2 regions of the Viridibacillus sp. FSL H8-0110 genome follow, and region 2 is predicted to be linked to the other one. Evidence: predicted binding sites of a transcription regulator. Region 2 holds the regulator's gene; the other holds the start of a gene.
What was found. Region 2 encodes Rex, which represses fermentation and respiration genes when NADH is low (regulators of the CRP and FNR family bind a similar motif). Its sites were predicted from a motif close to TTGTGAAATATTTCACAA; they were not measured.
Positions count from the first base shown of each region.

Region 1: the regulator Rex is predicted to act here: its motif matches at 1,699-1,716, upstream of MHH98_RS10955 (anaerobic C4-dicarboxylate transporter family protein).

Region 1 covers NZ_JBBOPJ010000001.1:2,187,246-2,194,621, reverse strand. The annotation lists partial or broken gene MHH98_RS22080 (YjcZ family sporulation protein) at 834-905, shown strand; gene MHH98_RS10955 (anaerobic C4-dicarboxylate transporter family protein) at 1,790-3,103, shown strand; gene MHH98_RS10950 (hypothetical protein) at 3,404-3,817, shown strand; gene MHH98_RS10945 (hypothetical protein) at 4,255-4,701, shown strand; gene MHH98_RS10940 (hypothetical protein) at 4,795-5,229, opposite strand; gene MHH98_RS10935 (MFS transporter) at 5,322-6,530, opposite strand; gene parC (DNA topoisomerase IV subunit A) at 6,594-7,376, opposite strand, start outside.
Region 2 covers NZ_JBBOPJ010000001.1:387,493-394,868, forward strand. The annotation lists gene MHH98_RS02030 (ABC-F family ATP-binding cassette domain-containing protein) at 1-1,442, opposite strand, end outside; gene MHH98_RS02035 (redox-sensing transcriptional repressor Rex) at 1,569-2,207, shown strand; gene MHH98_RS02040 (twin-arginine translocase TatA/TatE family subunit) at 2,289-2,477, shown strand; gene tatC (twin-arginine translocase subunit TatC) at 2,495-3,268, shown strand; gene MHH98_RS02050 (CPBP family intramembrane glutamic endopeptidase) at 3,358-4,068, opposite strand; gene groES (co-chaperone GroES) at 4,255-4,539, shown strand; gene groL (chaperonin GroEL) at 4,577-6,202, shown strand; gene MHH98_RS02065 (class I SAM-dependent methyltransferase) at 6,801-7,376, shown strand, end outside.

The DNA.
Region 1 (7,376 bases), 1.8 Mb from region 2:
GTTTTTATTTTATACCAAGAAGAATTTTATCTATCAATGTATGTATATGGATTTACGAACAGATATATGTTGTGTTATTCATTATTATCAAATAATGAAAACTTAAGATAATCGTTTAAGTTCTTTACAAATTCTTGGATACTAGTCATAAGTAATGGATTACCTTATTTATTAGTTCCCTATTGTCCTGCCCCTCCTATCCTTTGATGAATAGAATAATGAAGAAAGAGGATATTTTTATGGGATACTCCGGAAATATGTGCAATTTTAACAGTAACTGTGGAGACAATAAATATGGAGATAATTCAACATTCCTTCTATTTGTTGTTCTATTCATTATTCTAATTTGTCGGACTACTTTCATGTATTAATCAATTCAACACACCCAATATTTATGTGTGAAAAATTACGCTTTAGCTTCTATTCAGATTATCTAATAATGGATAAAAGTCTTCAACATTGTCAATGATTTTTCTAAAATCAATTAGTCTCCATAACCGCTTTAGATAGCTATCACTCAATGTAATAGTAGTGTAAAGCTAATTTATCCTCAAATCTCCTGGTTTGTTGTCTTCGGTGACCTTTTTCTGCAAAGTGTTCAGTAATCTTTTTTATATAGATTCATAAATTTCTACTTCAAATGGATTTCATGCAGCTCCACACCAACCAAAATCTTTCACAAACTAGGTAACACGTTTATTTATTTTTTTCAAATGAATGATTGATTAGATGAATACCTTATATCCTTTATATAACTAAACATATTCTAGATTATAGAAAGGAGGGAATTTATTATGGGAAATCAAAACTATAATGACTATGGTAGACGTAACAATTCTTCATTCGCTTTAATCGTTGTCCTATTCATTCTTCTAATTATTGTTGGCGTTAGCTTCATACATTAACTCAAAGCCTCTTTTACTAGCTAACCCATGATAGTAATTGTAAAGTTAAGGTAATTTCGCCTTACACATCCCTTTTTTCTGACATCGAGGGTCACTTGCCAACGAGTGACCCTTTTAATCGTTTCTTTCCACATATACATATTAGTTCACAATTTACTGAGCATTTCATTTCAGATATTCATTCAATATAGTGTTGAAATTTAAAATTCCACTATGGTAAATCTATTTAAAATAGTCTTCTACTCCTTCTTCTTTAACTAACCTGTCCCTTTTGTTAAGTAAGAAAAAAGAACTGTCTGAACGCTCAAAGATCTTCTACTAAAGCACCCGTACATTCTTTCACAAAGTTTATTGATTTAGCAAAATTAAACAGTTCATATATTACAAAAATGCTACCCCGTTAGTACATCTTTCATTTTGGAAATATGAAAGAATAATCCATACAATAAAAGAAAATCCCCCTGATCAAAGATATTTAATCCAATATGAAATTGGCCAAAACCTATTCCTTCTATTTCCCCGAAGGAATAGGTTTAAGTATTTTTAACCAAACTAGAAAAAATCGGTGTGCCAAGGCTAATAGTTAAAATAATGTCTAACGGCTAAATCTTTTCCCAACAATTGAAACCGATATGACTAACAATATGTATATTAAGAATTTATCTTTCATAAATTTCATCCCTTTTGAATCCTAAAGCACCCTTCTCTCTAATCGTTTACAACGGATATCCTACAATTTCATTCATGAAAAACTAAAAGTTCTATTCATGGCTATTATTAATAAAATGTCTATTTGTGAATCATTCGACAAAGAATGTAAACAAGGTTTACATATCAAAAACTTATCGTAATAAAATGACCATTCGTAATTGGAGGAAACTGATATGTTCTGGATACAATTTTTGATTTTGTTAATCTGCATCTTTATAGGTGCTAGGATAGGTGGACTTGGTCTTGGAGTAATGGGTGGTGTTGGATTAGCAATCTTTGTATTTCTTTTCGGCCTAGAACCTACTTCCGCACCTATTGATGTTATGCTGATGATTTTATCAGTAATTACTGCTGCAGGAGCTCTTCAAGCCGCAGGTGGTATGGAATATCTCGTTCATATTGCGGAGAAAGCATTAAGAAAAAATCCTAAATGGATTACATTCATCGCTCCTATCGTTACTTACGTTTTTACTTTTTGTGCAGGAACTGGACACGTTGCATACTCCGTTTTACCTGTTATTGCCGAAGTAGCCCGAGAATCAGGTGTTCGTCCTGAAAGACCAATGTCAATCGCAGTAATAGCATCACAGCAAGCAATTACAGCCAGTCCTATTTCAGCAGCGACTGTAGCATTATTAGCTTTATTAGCTGATTTCGAAATTACTTTACTAGATATTTTAATGATCTCTATACCTTCTACTTTTATCGGTTGTATGATAGCTGCTTTTGTTGTTAGTAGAAAAGGTAAAGAGCTACCAGAAGATCCGATTTATTTGAAACGCTTAGAAGAAGGCTTAGCTCCAATTAAACAAGATAAAAAAGCATTCTTTCCAACTAATGCTTCAAAACTTTCTGTTGTATTATTCTTACTTGCCGCAGTATTAATCGTTGCTCTAGGTTCATTTGAAAAATTACGTCCAGGTTGGGATATTGACGGCGTATTTACACCTATGTCTATGCCTGTTACCATTGAAATCGTTATGCTGACAATTGCTGCTTTAATCATTATTTGTTGTAAAGCAAATGTTGACGAAATTGTTTCTGGTAGTGTGTTTAAAGCCGGAGCTTCAGCAGTAGTAGCTATTTTCGGTATCGCTTGGATGGGTGACACATTCTTCAATGGTAATGCTGAACTTATTAACAGTTCGATTTCTGGCCTAGTCACAGCAGCTCCATGGTTATTTGCTATTGCATTATTTGTACTTTCTATTTTACTATACAGCCAAGCAGCAACGGTTCGAACACTAATACCTCTTGGTGTAACGCTTGGTATTAATCCAGCATTATTAATTGCCATTTTCCCAGCTGTTAATGGTTACTTCTTCATTCCAAACTATCCGACAGTAGTGGCAGCCATAAACTTTGACCGTACCGGAACAACTCGAATCGGAAAATATATTCTAAACCATAGCTTTATGCTCCCTGGTTTAGTTTCAACAATCTCTGCCGTTGTAATTGGTATATTACTAAGTTCTGTTTTACTCTAGATACTTTATTTAAAATGTAGCTTTTTATTCTTTGAGCGATTCAAGAAGGACTATTTCATTTTCCTTTTAAGAATATGTGCTAATGAATTACTCGGAGTTACATCAACTTCGAGTAATTCTTTATATAAGTATATCTATTCAGCAATTTGCCCAATTAATAGAATAAGAATTTGAATAAACTCTATATTGGTTAAAACAAATTAATTAAGCTAGAACAAGTTTTTTTATTTCCCCTTAAAGAGTGATAGGGTTTTGTTTTTAGAATTAAGGGGAATAAATCAACAGGAGATGAAAAAAATAATGAACAAGACGATTATTACTTTAATTGCTGTTGCAATCATGTTAACGGCTTGTAACAGTAAAGGAGAAGATAAAAACAATAACGAGGTTACAGAAAAAAATGAGCAACTCTCGCAAACTGAGGGAGGACAAGAAGTTCGACAAGAAAATGATCAAAATCAATCTAATGAAAGTTCAAATCATGAGGAATGGACTTCATTACCTGAATATAATAATATTATTGAGCAAATTGATAATAAAGAATTTAACTTTCAAACTATAACAGATAACGAAGGTAAACGCGTTCTTCTTCTTATAGATAAAAACGGTGTAGAACAATACAAATCCATATATATCAAATACACCAATCGACTTAAAATAATTAAAATAAATGGAGAAGGACTAATTTTTAATGAAATTATAGAAGGAAAATAGATAATCCCCAAATAAACACCTAAATTTTCAACCCCGTCCTAATTTAGAACGGGGTTAATCTTGTTAGAACTATTAAGTTTTATCACTACATACTACGTGTTTTAAAATAAGGCTTAATATATTTTTTTATCAATATGATAATGAAGCCAAATAATATGGTTATTCAATAAACAAGATGCCTAAAAAGACTAGTGGGGAATCCAAAAGCAAATACCACATCCTATTGAACAACAGGGGCATATTCGTTTGATATATCAGGCTTGTAGAATTTTGTTTTAATGTATCCCCATCCAAAGGTACTGATGAAAAATAGGATATGTATTAACAGTGAACAATAAAATGCCTATAAGAATTCCGTATATATTTTAAAATGGAAATTAAAGGTTTATATGAATCAGAAGAGAATATAATTATCAAATGAGGGAGGTGGAATATTAGTGCTAAAAAAGAGTTTGATTATAACCTTTGTTATATTCACTATCTTAACAATTATTGGCTGTAATAAGAAGGACGTTTGGAAAGAAAGTTCTTTATTTGAATCTGGTGGATATACGATGATTGGTGAAAAAGGAAAACTTGGCTTTATATACGATGATAGTGAAGTAGTTAAGTTTTATCCAGATAAAACTCAAAAGTATATGTGGCATTTTTGGGGAACGAAAGAAGAGCTAGAACGTCCATTAAAAGTATTAGCTACCCATGAAGATGGTGGTGATCCAATTGTATTAATTGGAGGCAAAAATACTGTAAAACCACATAACGGTGCTGATATGAGTATGCCATCGAATATGTCGCTACCGGAAAGTGGTATGTGGAAAATGGATGCTTATTTTGATGACAACTTGTTTGGTACTGTCTATGTAAAGGTGCACGAAAAGAAATAAATGATTAAAACTATATTATTGAACGTAATTTGAATATAAAAAAGCATTTCAACAGAAATGCTTTTTTTAATACCCTCATTCAAACTTACATTATTATTCAGTCATTACAGTGTTTCTATTAATAGATAAACCATTTAATTGTTCAACGGGTACACCAGTTTCAGTGTAGCTTCTAACATGTTTCCAACCATTGTTTTTAAAGCGGAAAGTTTCAAAAAACAGATTAGCTGGTAGAGGACTTTGACCTTCAAGTAGAATCGTTGCAGATAGTATGGCCATGCATTCATCTCTACCTAAAGGAACTATGCCTATTTCTCTAACGTCCCATTTTGCTTCCTTACTTTTCACAAAATTAAACCCTTGAGCCCAACCTTCTAATGATTCACCATATCCATAATCGACTATCCCATTTTGCGTAACCTCTCGTGCTTGATAGTCTTTGGAAATGAGTGCTTTCATCTCTTCAAATGAGCATGTTCTCCAAATCTCTAAATAGCTATCTAAAAACTGTCTAAATGTTTGGCTCAAAGTAATCCTCCTTACAGATTGTAGTCTTCTTCAAGAATTCTATGAATAAAGAAAAAATCCTTTTTAATAAAGAGAATTAATTTATATTTTAGTTATATTTGCTCCGCTTCAATCTGAACCCCAACACGTTTCATCTGTAACCAATAATAGGTCGTTACCAGTACGCTGATAGCGCCAAATACCAGCACCATGAATTGTAGGCCAATAAAATCTAGTAAAGCACCTGTGGACAATAAGACTATTTGAAACATAATTCGATCTAGCATATTTTTGAAAGAAAAGAAGCGTCCATGGTATTCTTTCGGTACTTGTTTTTGAAATATCGTCATTACTGTTGGGAAGAAACAACCTAAAGAGAATCCGAAGAGCGCAAATGTTATTAATGTCAGGAACGAACTTCCTGCAAAATACAACAGCATTTCCCCACTTCCAATGACAATGAGACAAACAAATAAGATTCGCTCTATCCTCCATTTCTCCCCAATATATTTGATAGCAAAGGAACCAACCATAAAGGAAATGCCCTCTACAGTATAAATCATCCCTTTAATCATCGCAGAATCTTGAAATTCACTTATCTTAATGACTAATAAATTAAATGAACCTAAAAATAAGAGAGGTATAAACGATAAAATAAACGTCATTTTCACACCCAGATTTGCTTGAAGCATTGGGAATACTTCTTTAAAGCCACTTCCCTTTTTAGTACTTTCCTCGGGTTGAGCGGTGCTTTGAGGTTTCTCTTCTGGGATTTTTAACATAAAAGTAAACAAGAGCAATGCAATATACGCGACGAATGAGAGCAAATAAAGTGTACCTATAGCCGAATATACTAATATCAAACCGGCTAAGGCGGTCCCTGCAACACGAGCAACTGTAGAAACATTCATATCCCAACCATTTAATTGCAATAAATCCTTTTCACCTACAATTAAAGGCAAAGTAGCTTGAAGTGCTGGAAAATAAAAAGATGCAGAAATTTGTAAAAGTACTAAGAAAACAACCATCCACCAAATAGATCCTGTCGCTAATGCTATAAACATAAAGACAACACTTACAACACGCCCAACACTAGAGTAAATTAACACAGTTTTTTTACGGGATTGATCGATTATACGTCCAGCTAATGGCCCCATCATCACTCCAGCTAGTAAACCACTTGATAGAATAAGTGACTTAACAAAGTCAGAAGGCACCTTTTCTTGCATGAACTCTAGATTACCGATTATGCTCGCCCATAATCCAAGTCCTGCAATTAATTCACCAATTAAAACAATCCAAACATTCCGATTTTTCCACATATTCTTCTCCTTAAAAAGAAAGGAGCTACTATGAGCTCCTTTCTTCCTGTAATGTTACATATATTATTTTGTAGGCTTCATTTTCACAACTCTTGTAAGTTCACCGTCAGTATCAATATCAACTACAAATGAACCATTTGAGTAACGGTCTGCATTACGATAATTATCTTCATGTACTTGCTCTTGAACACCTTTTTCAGTTTCTAAAAGTAACAAATCACCTTTATGAACATAAATGACTGTAAAGACACGGTGAGGATTCTTTTTCAACTCACGAACTGTTACGACTCCGCGTTTTGGACGACCGCTCACTTCTATTTCAGAGACATCCATTTTCTTCACTGCACCACGATGTGTAACAAGCATTAAATCACCTTTATCATTTTCAGGGATTATATTTGCAGCTACAATGTAATCTTCTTCTTTTAAGTTAATGGCTTTAACACCAGCTGTTTTAACACCTGTAACGGGTACATCTTCCATTGGGAATCGAACGGAATAACTGAAATGAGTAGTCAAGATGACTTCATCCGTAATCGTTACGAGATCCGCATAAATTACTTCGTCACCTTTTTTCACGTTCATTGTTTTAATTGGTTTTGAATAACGTTGAACTACATATTCATTCAGTGGTGAGCGTTTAATTTGGCCACCTTTAGTGATTGTCATAACAAATACATCCTGGTCAAATGTTTCTACCCCGCGTGCATTGATGATTACTTCATCCGAATCAATTGGCACAATACTTGAGATGTGCTGACCTAAGTCTTTCCAACGAATATCCGGTAGCTCATGTACAGGTTGATAAATATAATGTCCTTTGCTAGTAAATAGCAATAGATGCTG
Region 2 (7,376 bases):
TCTAAGTCTAAATGGTTCGTCGGTTCATCAAGAATAAGGAAATTACATTTTTGAAGCATCAGTTTCGCGAGTGCAAGACGTGCTTTTTCCCCACCCGATAAATCTTGTACGATTTTACTGACGTCATCACCAGAGAATAGGAAGCGACCTAGCACTGTGCGAATGTCTTTTTCGTTCATTAATGGCCATTCATCCCAAAGCTCTTTTAAAACAGTTTTGTTGCTTGTAAGCTTCGCTTGCTCCTGGTCATAATAACCGATTTGAATATTCGTACCATAATGAATGTCTCCCGCAATGACAGGTTTGTCCTTTACAATGGTTTTTAGTAGTGTAGATTTACCAACACCATTTGGTCCAACAAGGGCAATGCGATCTTCGCGGAAAATACGCATATTAATATGTTGAGATACTAATTTCCCATCATAGCCTATTGCTACATCATTTACTGCCAGTACATCATTACCACTTTGTCGGTCGATGCCAAAGGTAAATGTCGCTGATTTCTCATCGCCATCAGGTGAATCCATCCAATCAGTCTTCTCTAACACTTTACGTCGGCTTTGTGCCATTTTCGTCGTTGAAGCACGAGCGATATTTTTTTGGATAAAGACTTCTAATTTTGCCTTTTCATCTTGTTGCTTTTCGAATAGTTTCATATCACGTTCATAGTTTTTCGCCTTCTCATCTAAGTAGCGACTATAGTTACCTGTGAACTTTGTGACATGATGACGAGAAACTTCGTAAACAATAGATACAACTTGGTCCAAGAAATAGCGGTCATGTGATACGATTAAAATAGCGCCGTCATAATTTTTTAAATAGTTTTCAAGCCAGCTTAATGTTTCAATATCTAGATGGTTTGTAGGTTCATCCAAGATTAACAAATCAGGCTTAGTTAAAAGAAGCTTTGCAAGGGCAAGACGGGTACGTTGCCCACCAGAAAGGGCAGAAATATACTTGTCATAATCAGCTGGATAGAATTGCATACCATGCAAAACGGAGCGTGTATCGGCTTCGTATTGATAGCCACCTTGCTCTTTGAAGTCATGCTGTAACTGATCGTACTCAGCCATTACCTTAGCATAAGTTTCTGCATCCTCATAAACAGCAGGATCAGCCATTTTATGCTCTAAGTTTCGTAACTGCTGTTCTTGTTTTTTTATCGGTTCGAAAATAGTCATCATTTCTTCCCATATAGTTAGAGAAGATTCTAAACCAGCATGTTGTTCTAAATATCCTAGGCGAACATCTTTTGGCATAATGATATCACCAGAATCATAAGAAAGCTGACCCGCTATAATTTTCAGTAATGTAGATTTACCAGCGCCGTTACGGCCAACAAGTGCAACACGATCTCGATGCTGTACTTCTAGCTTAACGCCGCTTAAAATTTCATCCGCAATGTAAGATTTATATAATTGATTGACTTGTAAAACAATCATTTTAGACACCTCAGTTCAATCTTAGTTTATCGGATTGCGCAGTTGGGTGCAATGAGATAACTTTACAGGATAACAATCGTCATGTAATATTGAAACGATTTCGGATTGATTGCAGGAGGAAACTGTGTGAAACACGAAACAACTAAAATTCCACAAGCTACGACAAAAAGGCTTCCTCTCTATTATCGATTTATTCAAAACTTCGCTAAAGCAGGGCAGGAACGCGTCTCTTCAAAGGAATTAAGTGAAGCGATGAAAATTGATTCTGCGACCATTCGTAGAGACTTTTCTCATTTTGGAGCGCTTGGCAAAAAGGGCTACGGCTACGATGTCCAAAAAATGCTAGCGTTTTTTAGAAATATATTAGACCAAGATGAGCGTATGAATGTAGCACTAATAGGGGTAGGGAATTTAGGGAATGCCTTTTTGAAATATAACTTTCAAAAGAATCATAATACAAAAATTGTCGTTGCATTTGATACAAAAGCTCCGCTAGAAGGTAAAATGATAAGTGGTATACCTGTGTATCATCCGGATGCGTTAGAGGACAAGTTTGTTGAGTACGGAGCAGAGCTTCCTATCTTAACTGTACCATCACGCTCTGCACAGATGATGACAGATCGTTTAGTGAAGATGAATGTTAGAGGTATATTAAACTTCACACCGATTAGAATATCAGTACCGGATTCAATTCGGGTGCATACGATTGACTTATCTATCGAGTTACAAACGCTTATATACTTCATGCGAAATGATGAAGAATAACTCGAAATATTCACATTTATAAAATAGCATAATTTAGCGAAATGAGTTAAAATAAGAAGATATTATGAGGAGGTGTCTGTTATGGTTGGCCCAGGGAGTGCTATTATCATAGGGACTGTAGCCCTACTTATTTTCGGACCGAAGAAATTACCTGAGCTTGGAAAAGCAATGGGTTCTACTCTCCGCGAATTCAAAAACGCTACTAAAGGTTTAGCAGAAGACGAAGAGGATACAAAAAAAGTCGTCGATGTTAAAAAAGAAGAAAAATAAGTTAGGATGTTAGTTGGATGAACAATAATGAACTAACGATAATCGAACATATAGAAGAATTAAGAAAACGGCTATATATTGTTGCCGTTTTCTTTGTTATTAGTGTTATCGGTAGCTTCTTTTTAGCTGAACCGTTAATCCACTTTTTACAATTTAATAGTGAAGAAGCACAACAACTACAATTGCATTCATTTAAAGTAACAGATCCAGTAAAGGTCTATTTCCAAGTTATTTTCATTCTATCTGTTGTCATAACATCGCCTGTTATTTTGTATCAGATTTGGTCATTTATTAGTCCAGGTTTATATGAAAAAGAACGTAGAGTAACACTAAGCTATATTCCATACAGTGTATTACTATTCTTGGGAGGCGTCGTGTTCTCATATGAACTATTGTTCCCTTATATTATTAAGTTTATGATGCAAATGTCTGTGGAATTAGATGTGCAACAAACGATAGGAATCAATGAATACTTCGAATTTTTAATGCAAATCACCTTGCCATTCGGAGTAATATTCCAATTGCCAATAGTGGTCTTATTCCTTACACGCTTAGGTATAATCACACCAATGATGTTGACTAAAGTACGAAAATACGCGTACTTTATCTTACTAATCATTGCGGCTATCATTACCCCACCAGATATTATGTCTCATATGTTTGTAACATTACCGCTTTGTATTTTATATGAGATTAGTATCCTTATTTCTCGTGTAGGCTACCGCAAGTATTTAAAAGCGGAACAGCAACGCCAAATTGAATTGGCAAACAATCCTTCTACTGATGAATAATCAGTAGAAGGATTTTTTATTTGGAAAATTAAAAATAGATGAGGGAATACATAAAAAAACCTACTCCACAAAAGAGTAGGTCGGCAATCTTACTGTCCTAAAAACTTCATAAGATCATCTTGATAAAGTTGAACTAAAGTTACAAAGCCATTTAGCATCATATGCGCAATAATCGATGTAATAATGCGTTGTGTCTTATGATATAAAAACGCGAATATAAAGCCTGAAATCGCATACAGTATGATGTGTGAAAAGTCGAAGTGGATCACGGCAAAGACAATTGCACTTACTGCAGCAGCAATAAAGAAATTTGTCTTTCGGAAAATTGAACCGAAAATAACACGGCGGAAGATAAATTCCTCTAAAATCGGTCCAAACACTACAATACCTATAATAGCTACTGGTGCCACATCTGCAATTTCAATTAAATTAGCTGTATTTTCTGAGCCAGTTTTTATGCCTAGACCTTGTTCGATGAGGGCACCGACTGTTTGGCCAAAGAATACGAGGAAGAAGCCAATTATACCCCAGCCGATTGACATAGGAATAGAAGCCTTTTCACCTTTAAAAACTTGCCAAAAACCTTTATCTCTCCTAACGAGAATGAGTGAAACGATTAGAGCGGTACCCATGCTGATGAATATCCACCAACCTTGGGTCATGAGAATAGCTGAGTTTAAACTAAGGTCAGGATTCATTTTCTGTATGAGCTTAAGAAGCGGTTTCAAAAAAAGAATAGATGACAGTTGCATAATAATGTAGACAATCAAAACAAAAAATGCGGTTTTCTTTGATTTCAAATTTAAAATCCTCTCTTAAAAAAGGTGTTATCTCTATTGTAGAATACTCGCTTTAGAAAACAAAATAATTTATGCTTCTTACTTGCAAAAAAAGATGGAATTCTTTATTATAAGAATTGTGTTAGCACTCATGACTTAAGAGTGCTAATAAAATATAAATTCAACATTTCTAGGAGGTTGTTTCACTTGTTAAGACCATTAGGTGATCGCATTATTATCGAATTAGTCGAAGTAGAAGAAAAAACAGCATTCGGCATCGTTCTTCCAGACTCTGCAAAAGAGAAACCTCAGGAAGGTAACGTTATCGCAGTAGGTACTGGCTTCTTGACTGACAGTGGTACAACAGTTCCACTTAACGTAAAAGAAGGAGACCGCGTTATCTACTCTCAATACGCTGGTACTGAAGTAAAATATGAAGGTAAAGAATATTTAATTTTACGCGAAAGCGATATTTTGGCTATTATCGGCTAATAACTGAAACTAAAAACTATTCAGGGGGTACGCATCAATGGCAAAAGATATTAAATTTAGTGAAGAAGCACGCAGCTTAATGCTTCGCGGAGTAGATAAATTAGCAGATGCTGTTAAAGTAACATTAGGACCTAAAGGACGTAACGTCGTTTTAGAAAAAACTTTTGGCTCACCACTAATCACAAACGATGGTGTAACAATCGCAAAAGAAATCGAGTTAGAAGATCCATACGAAAACATGGGTGCAAAACTTGTATCTGAAGTAGCTTCTAAAACTAACGAAATCGCTGGTGACGGTACTACTACTGCAACAGTTCTTGCGCAAGCAATGATCCGTGAAGGATTGAAAAACGTTACAGCTGGTGCTAACCCAGTTGGTATTCGTAAAGGTATCGACAAAGCAGTAGCTACAGCTATTACTGAACTACAAACTATTTCTAAACCAGTTGAAAACAAAGAAGCAATTGCTCAAGTAGCGGCTATTTCTGCAGCTGACGAAGAAGTAGGCGAGTTAATCGCAGAAGCTATGGAACGTGTTGGTAACGACGGCGTTATCACTATCGAAGAGTCAAAAGGCTTCACTACTGAACTTGATGTAGTAGAAGGTATGCAATTCGACCGTGGTTATGCATCTCACTACATGGTTACTGATACAGATAAAATGGAAGCTGTCCTAGACAATCCATATATCTTAATCACTGACAAGAAAATCGCTAACATCCAAGAAATTTTACCAGTACTTGAACAAGTTGTTCAACAAGGTAAACCACTTTTAATCATTGCTGAAGACGTAGAAGGCGAAGCACTTGCTACATTAGTAGTGAACAAACTTCGTGGCACATTCAATGCAGTAGCAGTTAAAGCTCCTGGATTCGGTGACCGTCGTAAAGCTCTATTAGAAGATATCGCAATCCTAACTGGTGGACAAGTAATCACTGAAGATATCGGTTTAGATCTTAAACAAACTTCAATCGATATGCTTGGTCGCGCAGCGAAAGTTGTTGTAACTAAAGACCACACTACAGTAGTAGAAGGCGCTGGCGAAATCGGTTCAATCGAAGCTCGCGTAGGCCAAATTCGTGCACAATACGAAGAATCTACTTCTGAATTCGATAAAGAAAAACTACAAGAACGCCTTGCTAAATTAGCTGGTGGTGTAGCAGTTATCAAAGTTGGTGCTGCAACTGAAACAGAACTTAAAGAACGTAAACTACGTATTGAAGATGCTCTAAACTCAACTCGCGCAGCAGTACAAGAAGGTATTGTAGCTGGTGGTGGTGTTGCACTAGTAAGCATCTACAACAAAGTAGCTGAAGTTGCAGATGCATACGAAGGCGACGTAGCAACTGGTGTTAAAATCGTTCTTCGCGCTCTTGAAGAACCAGTTCGTCAAATCGCTAACAACGCAGGTCTTGAAGGTTCAATCATCGTAGACCGCCTAAAACGCGAAGAAAAAGGCATTGGTTTCAACGCAGCAAACGGCGAATGGGTTAACATGATCGACGCTGGTATCGTAGATCCAACTAAAGTAACTCGTTCAGCACTACAAAACGCAGCATCTGTAGCAGCTCTATTCTTAACTACAGAAGCAGTTGTAGCAAACATCAAAGAAGCAGCAGCTCCTGCAATGCCTGATATGGGCGGCATGGGCGGTATGATGTAGGGTTCGCACGATGCGAATCACGTAATCGTTGCGACAGGACGTCGCGAACTTAGGTTACGTTCCTTACCAATGTGGTAAGACATCTCGTACGCTTTCACTGCGCTAAAAAAACGCAAGGCACTATCTAACCTTGTTTTGTAAGACCCTAGCATTAGACTACTCATCTAAAGTGAAACCCCCTTATCAATTCTTAAGTGAATTGGTGAGGGGGTTTTTTGTAAAGTGTTAAATAGTAAATTACTATTAGTGATTGATACTGATTTATCTTTTATGGTTATTCATGTGAAATTATTAAATTAGATATATTTTACGGAAATATATCTGAAGGTGACGGAGTTATATCCTATTACAGCAATACACAGGAGAAAATGCATTGGTGCACTATTGAACATTAATGAAAAAATATTTCCTTGAGAAAATATGCTACTTATATAAACTTTTAATAATAATAAAAGCAGCCCTGCAATCACTGCAAGGCTGCTTTTTAAGTATCAAAATTTATTTACTATGAAGTAATATTTTCATTGCTTACTCTATACATCTACATATCTAAAGAGTAAGCATACTATAACTTTATAAAAAATAGGAGGGATATCCAGTGTCTAATGCTTACTTAGACTTATTAGCATACTTTGGAATTGGTGGTGCACATCCTGGTGGGTTTAATCTAACCCAATCAATATTAAAAGACGCAAATATTAAACCAAGTGAATCTGTATTAGATGTAGGTTGTGGTACAGGGCAGACATCAGCTTTCTTGGTGAAAAGATTTAAGTGCCAAGTGACTGCAATAGATAAACATCCAATTATGATAGCAAAAGCAGTGGAACGATTTAAGAATGATCCATCCACAGTTAAGGTAATGGAAGGGAACGCGGAATGTTTGAATTTTGAGGATGACTCCTTCGATTTCATCATTGCTGAATCTGTTATCGTGTTCACAAATATTGAAAAGACGTTACATGAACTTGCTAGGGTGTTGAAAAGTGATGGCAGGTTGATCCTTCTTGAAATGACGGCTGAACAGAACCTGACGGAAAAATTGCAGAGAAAAGTATGCAATTTATATGGAATCAAAGAAATTTTAAGCGAAGATGAGTGGCGGGCTAAGTTACAGCAAGCTGGATTTACTCGTCTTGAAATAATCGATACACCATCTGAACTTAGTCCAAGT